DNA from 4 places in the Guyparkeria sp. TX1 genome. Region 2 is predicted to be linked to each of the others. Evidence: predicted binding sites of a transcription regulator. Region 2 holds the regulator's gene; each other region holds the start of a gene.
What was found. Region 2 encodes sigma-54, which starts transcription at its own class of promoters, with help from an activator protein. Its sites were predicted from a motif close to TGGCANGNTNCNTGCTT; they were not measured.

Region 1 (3,974 bases), 690 kb from region 2:
TGGATAACCGACAGGGGGACCCGTCCGTTGGTGTCAACTCTTGAGTCGGTAGGCGGTGCCACCGGTGGGTAACCGCTCGGGGGTGAAACGGTCGGAGAGTTGGGTGAGCGACTCCGAGGCGCCGAGGATCAGATAGCCGCCCGGCACCAGGGTGTCGGCGATGCGGTCGATGATCTTGGCCTTGGTTTCGCGGGAAAAATAGATCAGGACATTGCGGCAGAAGACCATGTCGTAGCGACGGGATTCGGGACGCAGCTCAAGCAGATTGCCGACGCGAAACTGCGTCCGGCGGCTGATCTGGGGCGAGATCTTCCAGCCATCATTCGCCTTGACGAAATATTGACGCTTCCGTTCCGGCGACAGCCCACGCCCCAGGGAAAGGTCATCGAAAACGCCTTGACGGGCCTTCTCGACCACCGCCTCGGAGATGTCGGTGCCGACGATCTCGAGATTGAAGGGCACCCGCTGCTCGTCCGCAATGATGCTGATCGAAAACGCCTCCTGACCGGTGGAACAGGCCGCCGACCAGATCCGGTAGGTGGCTTTCTTTGCGGCGACCGCCTCGGGGAAGAATTTCTTTTCCAGTGCGGCAAAGGGATAGCCGTCACGAAACCAGAGCGTCTCATTGGTGGTCATGGCATCGACCACGTCGCGCGCGAGCATGCGATCTCGCCGCGAGAGCAATGTCTCGATCAGCGACTCCACCGACGCGTGACCCTTGGAACGGGCCACGCGCGAGAGCCGGGTTTCCACCAGGTACTGCTTGTCACGGCTCAGCAGGATACCGCTGTGCTGCTCCAGGAACGCGCAGAACCGGTCGAACGTTTCGGCCTTCATGCCGCGGGTCAAGCCTCGTCCACGGCGTGGTGCACCTCGTGGCGGCGAAGCGCTTCACCCACGACCCGGGCCAGGTCATCCGGGTGGAACTTCGGGATAAAGCGGTCGGCACCGACCTGCTTGACCATCTTTTCGTTGAACACGCCACTGAGCGAGGAGTGCAGGATCACGTAGATGCCCTTGAGCTGCGAGTCCTGGCGGATCAGCGAGGTCAGCGTGTAACCGTCCATCGTGGGCATCTCGATGTCCGAGACCACCATGGCCAGCCGCTCGAGTTGCTCGGGCTGCTTCTCCTTCCAGCGCCGGAGCGTGTCGATCGCCTCCTGACCGTTCTTGGTGACCACCGATTTCAAGTGCATCTGCTCGAGCGTACTTTCCACCTGCTTGCGCGCGACCACCGAGTCATCGACCACCAGCACCAGATCCGACCCCTTGGCGATCTCGCCGTACTCGCCGATCACGTCGTCGGAGACTGTATCGGCCACGCCGACGACGCGCGCGAAAATCTGCTCGACGTCGATGATCTCGACCAGCTGCTTGTCGATCCGCGCCACGGCCGTCAGGAAGTTTGAGTTGTTGGTCCCGCTCGGCGGGGTCAGCACTTCCTTCCAGGACAGGTTGACGATCCGGTCGACCGAATGCACCAGGAACCCCTGCACGGCACGGTTGTACTCGGTGATGATGACGAAGGCGTTCTGCACCTGCTCGTCGGTCATGCGCCCCTTGCCGATCGCCTCCGACAGATCGATGACGGTGATCGTGTGCCCGCGCACGTCGGCAATCCCGCGAATCGAGCTGTCCGAGTGCGGCACGTCAGTCAGCTTGGGACAACGAATCACCTCGCGGACCTTGAAGACATTGATCCCGAAACGCTGATCGGTGCCCAGACCGAACACCAGCAACTCCAGTCGGTTGCGACCGGCCAGCTGGGTACGGGAATCGACTGATGACATCACGTTGCTTTTCACGGCTAGTCCTGTCCTGGTGACGCAGAAAGTGGCGGGGAGTCTTTGTTAATCAGACGTGGTATCGGCCCGGTCGACGCAATCTTTAGCATCGCACTCAATCCCGCCCCTTCGACCGGGCTGATCTGACCGATCCGCTTCAACGATTCGGCAACGACGTCGTACCGGCATGGTAGCGCAGTCGTCCGAGGGTTGCGCCCACCCCGCCGCAGCGTCGGAGAGAAGGACGCCGGACGCAGGGAGTGGCATGGTAAGTGCTTAACAACGCGGTGCAAGCAACCCGAGGTCATGATTGCATCCCGATGAGTAATTCCCGCGTTATCGCCCGACCGAAAGGCACACCAGCCAGCAAGGCCTTGCTGTGTTCGATGCTGATGCTGGCCGGCTGGTTACTGGCACCGGTCTTGGCGCAAGCCGAGCCGGGCGACGCCCCCGAGACCGTTCAGATGCAGGTCAGCCAGGCCATGGAGGCGTTCCTCGACGCGCAGGAAAGCGGCAATGATCAGCTCACCCTGCGAGCCGGGCGACTCGATCCGCGGCTACGCCTGGGTGTGTGCGATCAGGCACTGGAGATCAACGAGGGCCGCCCGCTCAACCTCAATCGCGGCCGCCAGACGGTGAAGGTCAGTTGTCACGGCAACTCGCCCTGGCGCATCTACGTCCCGGTCGAACTCTCCCGCCGTCAGCAGGCGGTGGTTGCCGCCCGGCCACTGGCCGCCGGTGACGTGCTGAGCATCGAGGATCTGGATCTGGCCACCGTAGATGCCAACCGCGCCCGCCGTCAGTACTACACCGACCCGGCGGAACTTGTCGGCATGATGGCGACTCAACCTCTACAGTCGGGGCAATTGGTGACCGCGCACAACCTGGGCATCAACGCGGTGGTCGAGCGTGGCGACATCGTCTCCATCCAGGTCGGCCATGGCGGGTTCGTGGTCGGCTCGACCGGCGAGGTACAGGGCCGCGCCGGTGTGGGGCAGCGAGTCAAGGTGAAGAACACCGGCTCCGGCAACGTGATCGAGACCGTCGTGGTCGACAGTCGCACCGTCGAGGCGATCGGCCGCTAAACGGGTGACAGGAATCCGACGATGATCGTCAATTTTCAAAAGTATTTCAGTTGGCGCTAAAGTTTTGCGTTGACCGGCCGATGCTCAAGGGCGACGGGACATTTTGAGTTAACCTAGACGCCTGCCAGTCGGGCCCGTGCCACGGCGCGGACACGTTGTCCGAGACAGGAAGGATCAATCACCATGGCAAACGAAATCAACGGCTTCGGCCCGCGCAATCTGGGCCCGAATTCCTCGCTGGACTCGTCCCGTAATCGGGCCGAGGCCAAGGGCGAGGGCCAACAAGCAGCCGGCAGCGCGACGACGGGCATCAAGGAGGATGACGCCGTGACGCTCTCCAGCGGGGCTTCCCAGCTCCAGGAAATGGGTCAGGCGCTGGCCGAATCCGCCCCCTTCGATCAAGCCAAGGTCGATCGCATCAAGGATTTGATCAGCCAGGGCGAATACCAGATCGATTCCGGCCGGATCGCCGAGAAGCTGCGCCAGTTCGAGACGCTCTAATCGCTCTAATCCCTGGATGACCAGGGCGCCGGCCAGGCGCGGCACAAGACACCCCGGCGGGATGACCCGACCGGGGTGCTTCTATTGGGCGCGGACAATTCGTATGCTCATGCTGACTTCCCGTTATTCGTGAACATCAAGCAGGAACGCCAAGCAGGCACCCAAAATGACCCAGTTCGATACCAGCGCCCCCGCCAATAACAACCCCTCGCCCACCGGCTGGCTGGCCGACATGCTCGAGCCGGCACGGGCGCTGCTCGACGACCACCAGGCACTCGCCGCCCTGCTGCGACGCCAGGAAACCCCGTCACTCGACGAGTTCGACGAGGTCTTCCGCCAGATCCGCGAACACAATCAGGCACTGGCCGAGGCCGAACAGGCTCGGCTGGAGTGGTTGGCGGCTGTGGGCGAGACCGACACCCAAACGGCACTGGAACGCGAGAACGCATCCGCGAACGCCACCTGGGACGAACTCAAGAGCACCGCCCGCCACTTTCGTGACCTCTCGGAGACCAACCTGATGGCCCTGCGGCGCATCGATCATTTCCTCGGTGAACGGATCGATTTCCTGACCCAGCGCGACGAGCCGGCAGGCTCGCTCTAC
Region 2 (3,974 bases):
CGTGTGCCTGGCTGAGAATGATCACCCGCGGCGGGGTGATCGTCGCCACCGGCCCATTGGCCCGCTGCAGGCACTCTTCACCGCATTGCAGGTAGTGACGCAGCGCCGGGGAGATCAGTGCGACGCGCGTGGGAATCCAGGGATTCGCCGGGCCGACCAGGCGTTGGTCGTCGGCAACCGGTGTGTCCCAGCCGTCGGGAAGCGCCTGCTGCCAGTCGCCGTCGCCGGCATCGGAGGGGAGGTGGCGGTATGTAAAGCTCGGGATCATGGCCTGCCCGTTTGCCGATCAAGGCTCGATGGTCGGGCGTAAGCCCGAATTAGGGAAGGTCTGCACGAATCGATCGCCATTCTGGCTCGCGGGTTCGCCCCACTCGGCGTTGCGCCCCTTGTGAGTGACGGCGGACCGCGCCTTGCACCCGAACCCCTGGTGTCCCCGGGGTAACGCTATCCATTCGTGCAGACCTGCCCTCTAGCTGGCGGTCGCTTCTGCGCTGTCCTTAAGCCACTCTACCATCAGCGCCTGAACGCGCTCGGCGCTCTGGGCCTCCATGATGGTCTCCCGCTCGTCGGGATCGTTGAGATGGCGGGCCAGGCGGCCGAGGATTTCCAGGTGTTGTTCGGGGCAATCCTCGGGAATGACCAGGCCGATCACCAAGGTGACTGGGGCGCCATCCGGGGCGCCGAAGTCCACGCCTTCTCGCAGCCGGATCAGGGCACCTCGCGGGGTGAGGATGTCATCGACCCGGCCGTGGGGCACGGCAATGCCATGACCGATCGCCGTGCAGCCCAGCCGTTCGCGGGCAACCAGGGCCTCGAAGATGCGGGTGGCCTGCTGGCCACCCAGTTCATCGTCGGCCAACAGTCCGGAGAGTACCTCCAGGACTCGCTTGCGGCTCTGGTACAGCTCGTCGATCCGGATGTGATGGATCGGAAACAGCTCGGCAGTATTCATTAAGCACCCTGTCGGTCGACTGGCCGCGAGGATCGCTCACGGGTCGGGGCGGGAATGTGTTGAATCGGCGCGCATCATAGCGTGTTGCGCCGGCTGTGCAACACCGATTCCGACGTGGCGAAGGGAGCGATCAATGCGTGCCTCCCATCATCCGCCGGCGATTACGCCGGCGGGGCCGGCTCAGCGGTGGCTGGTCAGCTTTTCCTTGTGCTTGACGATCTGCCGGTCGAGCTTGTTGATCATGGCGTCGATGGAGGCGTACATGTCGTCGGTGACCGCCTCGGCGTGCATGTCCTGACCGCTGACGTGCAGGTTGGCTTCGGCTTTCTGCGCTTCCTTGCGTTCCACGGTCAGAATGACGTGGATATCCACCAGCTTGTCGAAGTGTCGTTCAAGACGAGTGAACTTCTCGTGGACGTGGGCCTTGAGGGCCTCGGTAACGTCGACGTGATGACCGGTGATGTCTATCTGCATGTGCCGCTCCTTATAAGTGCGTTATATCAATCGCTTGCGGTCGGTTGATGAGGCGATCCCCATCGCCTCGCGGTATTTGGCGATCGTCCGTCTCGCGACGTCGATCCCCTCGTCTCCAAGCATGGTCGCAATCTTGGCATCGCTCAAGGGCTTCTTGGGATTTTCTTCCTCGACCAGTTTCTTGATGCGTGCCCGGATGGCGGTGGCGGAACATTCGCCGCCGTCGCTGGTGCCGACGTGGCTGGAGAAGAAATACTTGAACTCGAATACGCCCCGGGGGGTGAGCATGTACTTGTTGGTGGTCACCCGGCTGACCGTCGATTCGTGCAGTTCGAGCGTCTCGGCGATCTCGCGCAGGACCAGGGGTTTCATGGCGATTTCGCCCTGCTCGAAGAACTCGATCTGCCGGCGCACGATTTCGCGGGCGACGTTCAGCAGTGACTCGTTGCGGCTGCGCAGGCTCTTGATGAACCAGCGGGCCTCCTGCAGGTGGTTGCGGATGTAGGTGGCATCCTTGCCGCGGCTGGAGCGGTCGATCAGGCCCGCGTATGTCTGGTTCACTCGCAGTCGTGGCGCGATTTCCGGGTTGAGGTCGACGTGCCAGCCATCCTCGCGATGCGTCACGAGCACGTCCGGCTTGATGTAGTCGGCCGCCGTGTCGCCGATGGACAGCCCCGGGCGTGGGTCGAGCATCTGGATGAGTCTCAGCGCCGATTCGAGTCGTTCTCGACTGATGCCCAATCCCTTGGTGACCTGTGGCAGTTCCCGCCGGGCGATCGCCTCGAGCCAGTCGCCCTCCAGGACGGCACGGGCATCGGCGGCCGCCGGGTCGTCGCCATGCCGTTGGTCGATCTGGATGATCAGGCACTCGGCCAGCGAACGCGCACCGACACCCACCGGGTCGAGCCGCTGGATATAGTGAAGCGTGGCCTCAACCTCCTCGACATCGATTCCCGGCAGCTCGTCCTTGAGCAAGGCGACGAGTTCCTCGAGGGGCTCCTCGAGATAGCCGGACGGTTCAATGGATTCGATCAGTGCCGTGGCGATCCGGCGGTCGGTCTCCGACAGCGTGGCCAGATGAATCTGGCTTAGCAGGTGATCGCGGAGATTGTCCTCCCCGGTCGATTGGGTCGCGAAGGGGTCGTAGTCGTCGCCGGGGGTGTTGGCGCTAAGAGGGGTGCTGCCATCGGACTCGTAGTAATCATCCCAGGACGAGTCCACCACCAGGTCGTCGTCGGCCGACTTGTCCTTGCGGTCCTCGAGCAGTTCCTCGCCGGCCTGCACGCCAGGGTCCTGCTCCTCGTTGGCATCCTTATCGGTGGTGTCTTCCTCGGGTTGCTCGTCTTCCGCGACCTCGAGCAATGGGTTGCTGTCGAGTGCCTGCTGAATCTCGAGGCTCAGTTCCAGGGTGGAGAGCTGCAGCAACTTAATTGATTGCTGCAGTTGCGGCGTCATCGCCAGCGACTGCCCCAGGCGAAGTTCGAGTCCTGCCTTCATGCCGGCCATGTCGAACCCTCCGCGGTGGCACCGGCGCCGAGTTTGGAGCGAGCCAAGGGTTCGGCTGCCGTGGGTGTTGTCAAGCCCGGGAACAGGCCATGAAGGGGGAGTGCGCACGCAATTTGCATGAGATCGAGTTTAGCCGATCGGAGGCGCACTATGCCAACGATTTCGGCTCGGAAGCCACCTTGCCTATTTCGCCGGTCGGACGTCCGGTGGGGGGCATTACAAGGTGAAATCGTGGCCCAGGTAGACGTCCCGAACCGACTGGTTAGCCAGCAACTCCTCGGCCGTGCCGTGCGCCAGGATTGTGCCGTCGGAGACGATGTAGGCCCGCTTGCACACGCCGAGGGTTTCGCGAACGTTGTGGTCGGTGATCAGCACGCCGATGCCGCGATCACGCAGGTGCTCGATGATGCGCTGGATATCGATCACCGAGATCGGATCGATCCCGGCGAATGGTTCGTCGAGCAGCATGGCTCGGGGGTTGGCGGCGAGTGCCCGAGCGATCTCCACGCGACGACGCTCGCCACCGGAGAGGGATTGGCCCTTGGAGTCGGCGATGTGGGTGATGTGGAGCTCCCGGAGCAACTCGTCAAGCGCTCGAGGACGCGTGGCGCGATCCAGATCGCGGCGCAGCTCGAGAATGGCGAGGATGTTCTCGCGCACGGTCAACTTGCGAAAGACCGAGGGTTCCTGCGGCAGGTAACCCAGCCCGAGGTGGGCGCGCCGGTCGATCGGCGTGTGCGTGATGTCGCGGCCATCGAGATAGACCGCGCCCTGATCGACGCCGACCAGCCCGACGATCATGTAGAAGCTGGTCGTCTTGCCGGCTCCATTGGGACCGAGCAGGCCAACGATCTCGCCGGCCTCGACGCTCAACGACACGTCGCGCACGACCGGGCGAGCCCCATAACTCTTCGACAGGCTTTTGACCTCGAGCAGGGCGTGGCGCTGCTGTTGAGCGGCAAGGTGAGATTGGGTGGTCGCCTCGGTCATGGTCGCGTCAGTCCCCACCGTTGTCGTCTTTCTTGTTGCGTGGCTGCAGGGT
Region 3 (3,974 bases), 490 kb from region 2:
TTACTTCATTGGGCGCCGACGGGCGCGGTTCTGCCTTGGGGCGGGTCACGTCGATGGCGGCGAGGCACAGCCAGGCAAGCAGGCTGCCGGCCAGGAGCAGGATCGGCGTGCGTCCCGCGTGGGGCGCGGTCATGACAGCGCCTGCTGGTTGTTGGATCGTGGGCGGGGCATGGGATTAATCGATCAGTGCCTCGATTTCCTTGCGCAGATGCTTGATCGCCGGGGTCACGATCGCGACGAAGTACGCCTCGCGCAGCTTGCGTTGGGCCGGGGCATCGACGAGGTAGCCGTTCGCGCCGGTGTGCAGCATCGCGCTGTTGGCCGCGCGCAGGGCGAGCTCGGAGCCTGCCAGCCGCAGTTCCAGTACCTGGCGGAAGTACGCCGGGTCGGGGTTGTATACGTCCCGGGCCAGTTCGCGGACCAGCGCGCGGGTGTCTTCCAGTGCCTCGCGCAGTTCGTCGGGGCGGTCGTCGAGGTAGCAGTTGACGTGGCCGAGGCGCGGTTCGACGTCTTCGCACAGGCGGATGCAGCCCTCGATCACGCCGGTGGCCATGCCTGCCTGCAAGAGGACGAAGCCGGGCTTGATGCGATTGAGGAGCGGGCCGACCGGGTCGGCGATGATCTCGTTGTGGGGGATGAAGACATCCTTGAAGAACAGGGCGTAGGTGCCGGTGCCTTCCATGCCGCAGAACTCGGCCAGCTGCCGGAACTCGAATCCGGGGGTGTCGGTGTGGACCAGCGCCATCACGTCGCGCGGGTTGTCGCCCTCGACGCGGAAGATCGAGCCGAACACGTGCGATTCGCCCAGGTTCGAGATCCAGGGCAGTTGGCCATTGACGATAAAACCGTCCGCGGTCTCCTCGGCGTGCAGCAGGATGTCCTCGATGCCGGCGAAGTACTTCATCGGGTTGGACAGGGCGGTGCCGCCGAGCAGTTCGCCGCTGGCGAGCTTCGGCAGGACGGTGTCCTTGAGGTGGCGGTTGTCGGAATTCTCGACATACCAGGCCACGGCGTCCTGGCACCAGGTCATGAAGCCGGTGGACATGCATTCGGCCGAGATGCGGTCCATGTCGTCGATGGCCGCGGCAATGTCCATGCCGGCTGGGTTCTGTGAGGCGAGATGGTGGCGATAGGCCCCGGCTGCACCGATTTCGTGCAACACGTCGGCGGGGTATTCGCCATGGTCGATCGCGATCACCTTGGGCTTCAATGCGCGGCGAATCACCGTGTCGAGGTCGGGCGTCGCGTCGGTTTTCAGGAACGCCGGTACGTCGGGCGGGGCCGCCGTGGGCCGGGCTGCCACGGGGTCGTGGGTGGCAAGATTCATGGGATCACCTCCGGTAGAAGGCCCGGCGGACCGGGCCGATTGGACGACGTCTCGGCGATCAGGCGAGATGGCAGGAGAGGTCGACCGGACGGGTCATGGTGTTGGCCACCGGTGACCACTTCTCGGCGGTGTCCAGCAGGTCCTGCAGGTCTTCGTCGCTGATCGGATCGACCGTCTCGACGTCGAAGTAAACGCGGATGGCGGTAAAGCCCAGCGGCTTCGATTCGTCGAGGTCACCCGTGCCCCAGACGGCGGTGACGTTGATGTCCGCTTCCATGTTCAGCTCGAGCTTGCTGATCTTGATCTGGCGGGCGGTGGCGTTGGCATGCACGCCCACCGCCAGGCAGGCGCCCAGCGCAGCTAGGGTGGCCTCGGAGGGGTTGGGAGCGGTGTCGTCGCCCAGCAGGTGCGGCGGTTCGTCGACCACCACCGGATCGAGGTCGCGGATGTAGGTCAGGTTTCGGAAACGGCCTTCGCAGACGGTCTTCGCCTTGAGCGTGACCACTGCATCCGGGTTGGCCTTGCCCTTTTCACTCAGTGCCTTGAGGCCGTCGGCGTCGATTTCCTTGATCGCCTGGCGGATGCAGGACGGGGCGACGGGTTGGGCGGTTGCTGTGCTCATGGGTATTCACTCCGGTTTTGGATTGGCTTGGACGTGGGTCGGGATATCGCTGGACGAATCCCGTCGTCGCCCCCTGTATTGCAGAGGCTGTGCCAATAACCGGAAATGTCGTTGTGGCGCCGTTTGGAGGGGGTGGTGCATGGCGCTGCCCCAGGGTGGGGCAGGCATTGTCGGACAATGTCGGGGCTTTCGCCGGCGTGGGGCGGACAATGTCCGGTTGGCGGTGTGTTAGTGCGTTGATGGAATGCGTAAGTAGCGGAAATAAAAGGATAAGTGCTGCTTGGCAGGCTTCTTGTAACGACAGGGGACAGTGGCCCTGACGGTCACGACGACAAACCCGATATCCCTTGACGGAGATGCCCACATGATGACCAAGCAAGCACTGACCGACCTGATCCTGGAAAAGAAGACCGCGCTCGGCCTGTCGTGGGCCGATATCGCCAGTGGCGTCGGTCTGTCCCCGACGTTCGTCACCTCGGCCTGTTTAGGCATGAACAGCCTCAAGCCCGAGTTCGCCGACAAGCTGATCGCGATCCTCGAACTGCCGACCGAGGCCAAGGCCGCGATCGAAGCCTGCCCGATGAAGACCTGGGAGCAGACCGTCCCGACCGACCCGCTCATCTACCGCCTCTACGAGATCGTGGGTGTCTATGGTTCGACCATGAAGGAGCTGATCCACGAGGAATTCGGCGACGGGATCATGAGCGCGATCGACTTTTCCCTCGACATCGATCGCGAGGTCAACCCCGCCGGCGATCGCGTCGTGATCACCATGAACGGCAAGTTCCTCCCCTACAAATCCTGGTAAGGCCGCTTGCGGCGGGCCCGCGAGCCGAACGTGAAAAGGGCGCGTCCAAGACGCGCCCTTTTTCGATGACCGGCGGATGACGATCCGTCCACCGGGATCGGCTTCGCCGACACGATCAGTCGATCAGGACCCGTGCGTTGATCGGTTGAACCGGTCGGTTGTTTTCCTGGCCGATCGCCTTCTCGAACGACGTGATCTGCTCGGTGGAGAGGGTGGGGTGCTGTTGCATGATCACCCAGCGGACACCCTCGCTGCAGGGCGGCGTGGTCAGCGAACCGTTGTAACGATAATGTTCGGTTCCGGCAGGTAGCAGTTTGGCCGCGTTGAACGCGGCATCCAGCTCAACCTCTTCGCCTGCCGAGCCGGGGAGCTTCTTCACGAGCGGCTCGAGCGCGTCGTTGGCTTCTCCTTCCTCGAACAGCGCGGCCACGACGGCTAGGTTGCCGTCCGGGTCGGCATGGACGAAATGCACTTCCAGCGGGAAATGTTTCCCATCAATGGTGTGCTCGCTCGGGGCATGGAAATGGAACTGTTTGAGCTGGAAGTCCCGTCCGTCGAGCGTAAGGGTGCTGCCTTTCTGGTAGTCGACCTGAATGGCGTGACCATTATTGACGAGGTGGGTGCCGCCGTCGCTGTAGTCAAATGTCGGGGCTGACTGATCCGCCGACAAGGATGCAGTTACATCGATGGGTGACTGGTTTACGCCGTCACCACAGCTCGAGTAGGCCGGGTCGAGCGAGGCCCACTGGTCCGGGCCGGCATCGCCCTCGTAGCTCCAGTGAGTGGCGTCTGCTGCCATGGTGTGATGGGGCAGGCCGAACGCGGCGACCAGTACGGCAATGGTTCCGGGAGTAATTCGCATGTGGGACTCCTTGTTTGTTGTGGTTGGCGGATGACCGATCAAGTGCGACTAGGTAGCCAGGCTATTAGTTCCCCGAACGGTGAACGCTTTTGGTCCAAGTGCATAGACGGCTAATCAAAAGCCCGCTACCCTCGTGCCGTGCCTCGAAAACCATGACAAGGAGAGTGACGATGCTGATGCTGGACGTGAAGGATCTCGGGTGGTGGTACTGGTTGGTGACGGCCATGCTGCTGAGTGTCGGGCTGTTGATCGACCCGGTGGGGCTGTGGCTGGCCGTGGGGCTGACCGTTATCAACCTGGCGCATTTTGCCCTGCGCGCCGATCGCCTGACCGCCTTCCCGGTGCAGGTGCGGTT
Region 4 (3,974 bases), 1.1 Mb from region 2:
GGCAACTGGCGATCGTTCATCGGGCACGCCGAGGAATACTGGGGCAAGATCACGGGTGACGAGTTCGCGGTGCTCGAGGGCAAGAAGGACGAGCTGATCGGCAAGATCCAGGCTCGCTACGGCGTCAGCGAACAAGAGGCTCGCGAGCAGATCCAGGAATTCCAGAAGCGGATGAAGGAAGAGCTGGGTGCCGAGGGCGTCCCCAAGAAGTGACGCGCCTGTGAGAGGTGGCCCCAAAAATCTGCCACCCCACAGACAAAAACGCCCCGCGATGCGGGGCGTTCGTGTTTCCGGTGGCCGGACATTGCGCCCGGCCGGACCACTGGCCTTACAGGCTGTAGTACATGTCGAACTCGACCGGGTGGGTGGTCATCCGCAGCAGCTGGACTTCCTCGCCCTTGAGCTCGATGTAGGCGTCGATCAGGTCGTCGGAAAAGACGTCGCCACGGGTCAGGAACTCGCGGTCCTCATCCAGTGCCTTGAGCGCCTCATCCAGAGAGAAGGCCACCTCGGGGATGTTCTTCTCTTCTTCCGGCGGTAGGTCGTAGAGGTTCTTGCTCGCTGCTTCGCCCGGGTGGATCTTGTTCTGGATGCCGTCGATGCCAGCCATCAGCATCGCCGAAAACGCCAGGTACGGGTTGGCAGTGGAGTCCGGGAAGCGCAGCTCGACGCGACGGGCCTTCGGGTTCGAGACGAACGGGATACGGATGGATGCCGAACGGTTACGGCTGGAGTAGGCCAGCTTGACCGGTGCCTCGAAGCCCGGGACCAGGCGCTTGTAGCTGTTGGTCGACGGGTTGCAGAACGCGTTCAGCGCGCGGGCGTGCTTGATGATGCCGCCGATGTAGTACAGCGCCATCTCGGAGAGGCCTGCGTAGCCGTCGCCGGAGAACAGGTTCTTGCCATCCCGCGTCATCGACTGGTGGACGTGCATGCCGGAACCGTTGTCGCCAACGATCGGCTTGGGCATGAAGGTGGCGGTCTTGCCGTAGGCGTGGGCCACGTTGTGGATCACGTACTTGAGGTCCTGGACCTCGTCGGCCTTCTTCACCAGCGTGTTGAACGCGACACCGATCTCGCACTGGCCGGCGGTCGCGACTTCGTGGTGGTGGACCTCGACGTCCTGGCCCATCTCCTCCAGCACCAGGCACATCGCCTGACGGATGTCGTGCAGGGAGTCGACCGGCGGGACCGGGAAGTAGCCACCCTTGACGCCCGGGCGGTGACCCATGTTGCCGTCCTCGTAGACGCGCTCGGCGTTCCAGGCGGCTTCCTTGGAGTCGATCTTGACGAACGAGCCGGACATGTCCGAGCCCCAGCGCACGTCGTCGAGGATGAAGAATTCGTTTTCCGGGCCGAACAGCGCGGCATCGGCCAGGCCAGAGGACTGGATGTAGGCCTCGGCGCGGCGGGCGACCGAGCGCGGGTCACGGTTGTAGCCCTGCATGGTGTCCGGCTCGATGATGTCGCAGACGACGATCAGGGTCGGCTCTTCGGAGAACGGATCGATGTTGGCGGATTCCGGGTCCGGCATCAGGATCATGTCCGAGGCGTTGATGCCTTTCCAGCCGGCGATCGACGAGCCGTCGAACATCACGCCGTCTTCGAAGGTTTCCTCGTCGATGTGGCTGGCCGGGTAGGTGACGTGCTGCTGCTTGCCCAGCGTGTCGGTAAAGCGGAAGTCGACGAACTTGACGCCGTTTTCTTCCATCAGGGTCATGACTTTGTTGGTCGCGTTGGACATGGAATCCTCCGGTGAACGATGTATCTCGAATGCGGCGGGCGTGAGATCGCGCGGCATGCTGCCGACATGATCCGCTGATGCCCGACTTGGTGCAAGAAAAGCAGAAACCGTGCCTGTTTTTTGTTGACGGATTGCTGCGCGGAGGTGCAGCCAGATGGGGCGGCTGCCGGGTGGCCCGGGTGCGCCTAAGTGACTGTTATCGCGCAAGGCGCGCTGGAGTCGGCGGGTGGTGGCGCCGCCAGTGCATCGGCGGTCGACATCGATGGTGCGGCGCATACGCAGCCCCGAACGCACCACACTGGTGCATTGGGCTGGCCGCTGGCACCATATTGGTTCAAGCGCGTTTCGATTTGGCGGCCGGCAGGCTGTCGAGTGTCGGGATGGGGTGGTGCGAGGGTGCCGGGTAGTAGGGGCAGTCGACCGCCAGGCAGGTCATGCCGTGGCGGCATTCGCGCGCACAGGCGAGCAGCGCCAGTTGCCGGCACAGTGCGGCCTGGCCCGCTGGGCGGCGGTCGAACAGCTCCGCGCTCGAAAGCTTGCCCTCGGCGATGAAACGGTCGAGCTCGGCATAGCGAAACCGGGCGATCTCCCAATCCCCCTCGGGCGAGATGACCACGATCTGGTCGGCCTCTTCCCCACAGTGGTGCAACAGCTGCATGACGGCCTCCCGGCTGGCTGACATGGGCGAGTGCGCTACGTGGAATGCACACGCTTGGAATCGCACCGGAATGATAACGATTCCCGTTTGCGCCAGCAAGCGCGAGGAGGGTGGCCCCGTCCCCCGCATGCCCCGAGGACTGCCGCCATGTTGCTGGGGAGGCGGGTCCTTTATGGCCTTGGCTTGGGGGCCTTACCAGGGAATGGTCGTGCCATCGATGTCGATGAACCGCCCCCGGTCGGCCTCGGTCAGACCGGCCATGTTGCGACGCAGTCCTGCGGCGCTCTGGGCGGTGGTGATCTCGGCGTTGGGGCCGCCCATGTCGGTCAGCACCCAGCCCGGGTGCAGGGCGACCACATTGATGCCGCGTGGTTCGAGGTCGATCGAGGCGCTCTTGATTACCGCGTTGACCGCCGCCTTGCTCGACCGGTAGATGTAGCCGCCACCCGAGCCGTTATCGCCCATCGAGCCGACCTTGCTCGAGAGAATGCCGATCTTCTTCTCCCCGCTGCGCGCCACCTGGTCGGCAAACGCCTGCATGATCAGCATCGGTGCGATGCTGTTGATGCGGAACACCTCCAGCCAGGCCTCGACGTCGTGGACGTTGCCGAAGGCCACGCCTCGCGGGCCGTAGATGCCGGCGTTGTTGATCAGCCAGTCGATCGATTCGTCGGCCAGCTGGTCGGAAAGTGTCCGGATGGACTCGGCATCCGCAACGTCCACGGCATGCAGTTGCAGCGTCTCCGGGTGGGCGAAGGCCAATGCCTTGAGTTCGGCCGATTGCTCCGGATCACGCGCGGTGGCATGCACCCGCCAGCCGTCCTCGAGCAGCTGGCGGGTCAGATCCAGGCCGATGCCTCGATTGGTGCCGGTGATCAGGGCGGTCTTCATGCCAAAGTCTCCTTTCGGTTATCTGGGTGTGCGATTTTCATTCGGCCAGCCGGAATACCAGCTGGCCCTCCTTGACGTCAACGGACTCGACGCCCTCGGCGAGGGATTGCCAGAAGCCCGGCTCGCCACCGAATTCCGCGACCAGGTCGACGCCCTTGAGCCCGCCGATCCAGGTATTCGGCAGCGGCACGCCCCACAGGCTCACGCCGGTGACGACCACCGCCAGCCGGGATCCTTCCGGCGTCGGCACTTGCCGCACTTCGGCGCCCGCGTTCAGGCGTAGCGTCTGCCCGCCCATGACTGGGAAGTCCGGTGGCAGCGGCACCAGTAGCTTGACGCTGACCAGGTCCTCGGACAGGTCGATGGCCAGTCGCCGGGCCATCTCCGGGTCGCGGGCAATGATGGCATTGAGCTCGCGTTCGTCGAACTGCACCTCGCGCGGGGCGTCCTTCTCCCGGTATGGCTCGGGCTTGAGTCGACCCTGGTCATCGAACTCCTCCGGTCGCGAGGAAAACCGATCCCCCGCTCGGGGCGAGGGCTGGTCGGGCTGAACGCCGATGGTGGCAAGCTTGTCGTCGAGTGTCTGTTGCTCGGCCGCGTTCAGTTCGACCGGCTCGAACTGATCCGGGAAAAGAAAGTAGCGTACGGCGATTGCCCCGAGCACCAGGGTGACGATCATCG

Region 1: flgA (flagellar basal body P-ring formation chaperone FlgA) is a predicted target of sigma-54. The motif match lies at 2,046-2,062, and genes of this name have one in related genera.
Region 3: cynS (cyanase) is a predicted target of sigma-54. The motif match lies at 2,231-2,247, and genes of this name have one in related genera.
Region 4: glnA (glutamate--ammonia ligase) is a predicted target of sigma-54. The motif match lies at 1,843-1,859, and genes of this name have one in related genera.

Annotation. Positions count from the first base shown of each region.
Region 1 covers NZ_CP144142.1:1,237,816-1,241,789, reverse strand. Annotated here, with positions in the region: gene VWP12_RS05810 (CheR family methyltransferase) at 34-837, opposite strand; gene VWP12_RS05805 (chemotaxis protein) at 846-1,805, opposite strand; gene flgA (flagellar basal body P-ring formation chaperone FlgA) at 2,105-2,869, shown strand; gene flgM (flagellar biosynthesis anti-sigma factor FlgM) at 3,053-3,370, shown strand; gene flgN (flagellar export chaperone FlgN) at 3,537-3,974, shown strand, end outside.
Region 2 covers NZ_CP144142.1:1,932,783-1,936,756, reverse strand. Annotated here, with positions in the region: gene VWP12_RS08940 (hypothetical protein) at 1-268, opposite strand, end outside; gene VWP12_RS08935 (PTS sugar transporter subunit IIA) at 470-952, opposite strand; gene hpf (ribosome hibernation-promoting factor, HPF/YfiA family) at 1,133-1,426, opposite strand; gene VWP12_RS08925 (RNA polymerase factor sigma-54) at 1,448-2,923, opposite strand; gene lptB (LPS export ABC transporter ATP-binding protein) at 3,149-3,922, opposite strand; gene lptA (lipopolysaccharide transport periplasmic protein LptA) at 3,930-3,974, opposite strand, start outside.
Region 3 covers NZ_CP144142.1:1,442,949-1,446,922, forward strand. Annotated here, with positions in the region: gene VWP12_RS06755 (hypothetical protein) at 1-133, opposite strand, end outside; gene VWP12_RS06760 (acyl-CoA dehydrogenase family protein) at 176-1,327, opposite strand; gene VWP12_RS06765 (OsmC family protein) at 1,386-1,949, opposite strand; gene cynS (cyanase) at 2,314-2,757, shown strand; gene VWP12_RS06775 (carbonic anhydrase) at 2,873-3,619, opposite strand; gene VWP12_RS06780 (hypothetical protein) at 3,790-3,974, shown strand, end outside.
Region 4 covers NZ_CP144142.1:675,482-679,455, forward strand. Annotated here, with positions in the region: gene VWP12_RS03215 (CsbD family protein) at 1-213, shown strand, start outside; gene glnA (glutamate--ammonia ligase) at 329-1,720, opposite strand; gene VWP12_RS03225 (hypothetical protein) at 2,079-2,402, opposite strand; gene VWP12_RS03230 (SDR family oxidoreductase) at 2,595-3,293, opposite strand; gene VWP12_RS03235 (hypothetical protein) at 3,331-3,974, opposite strand, start outside.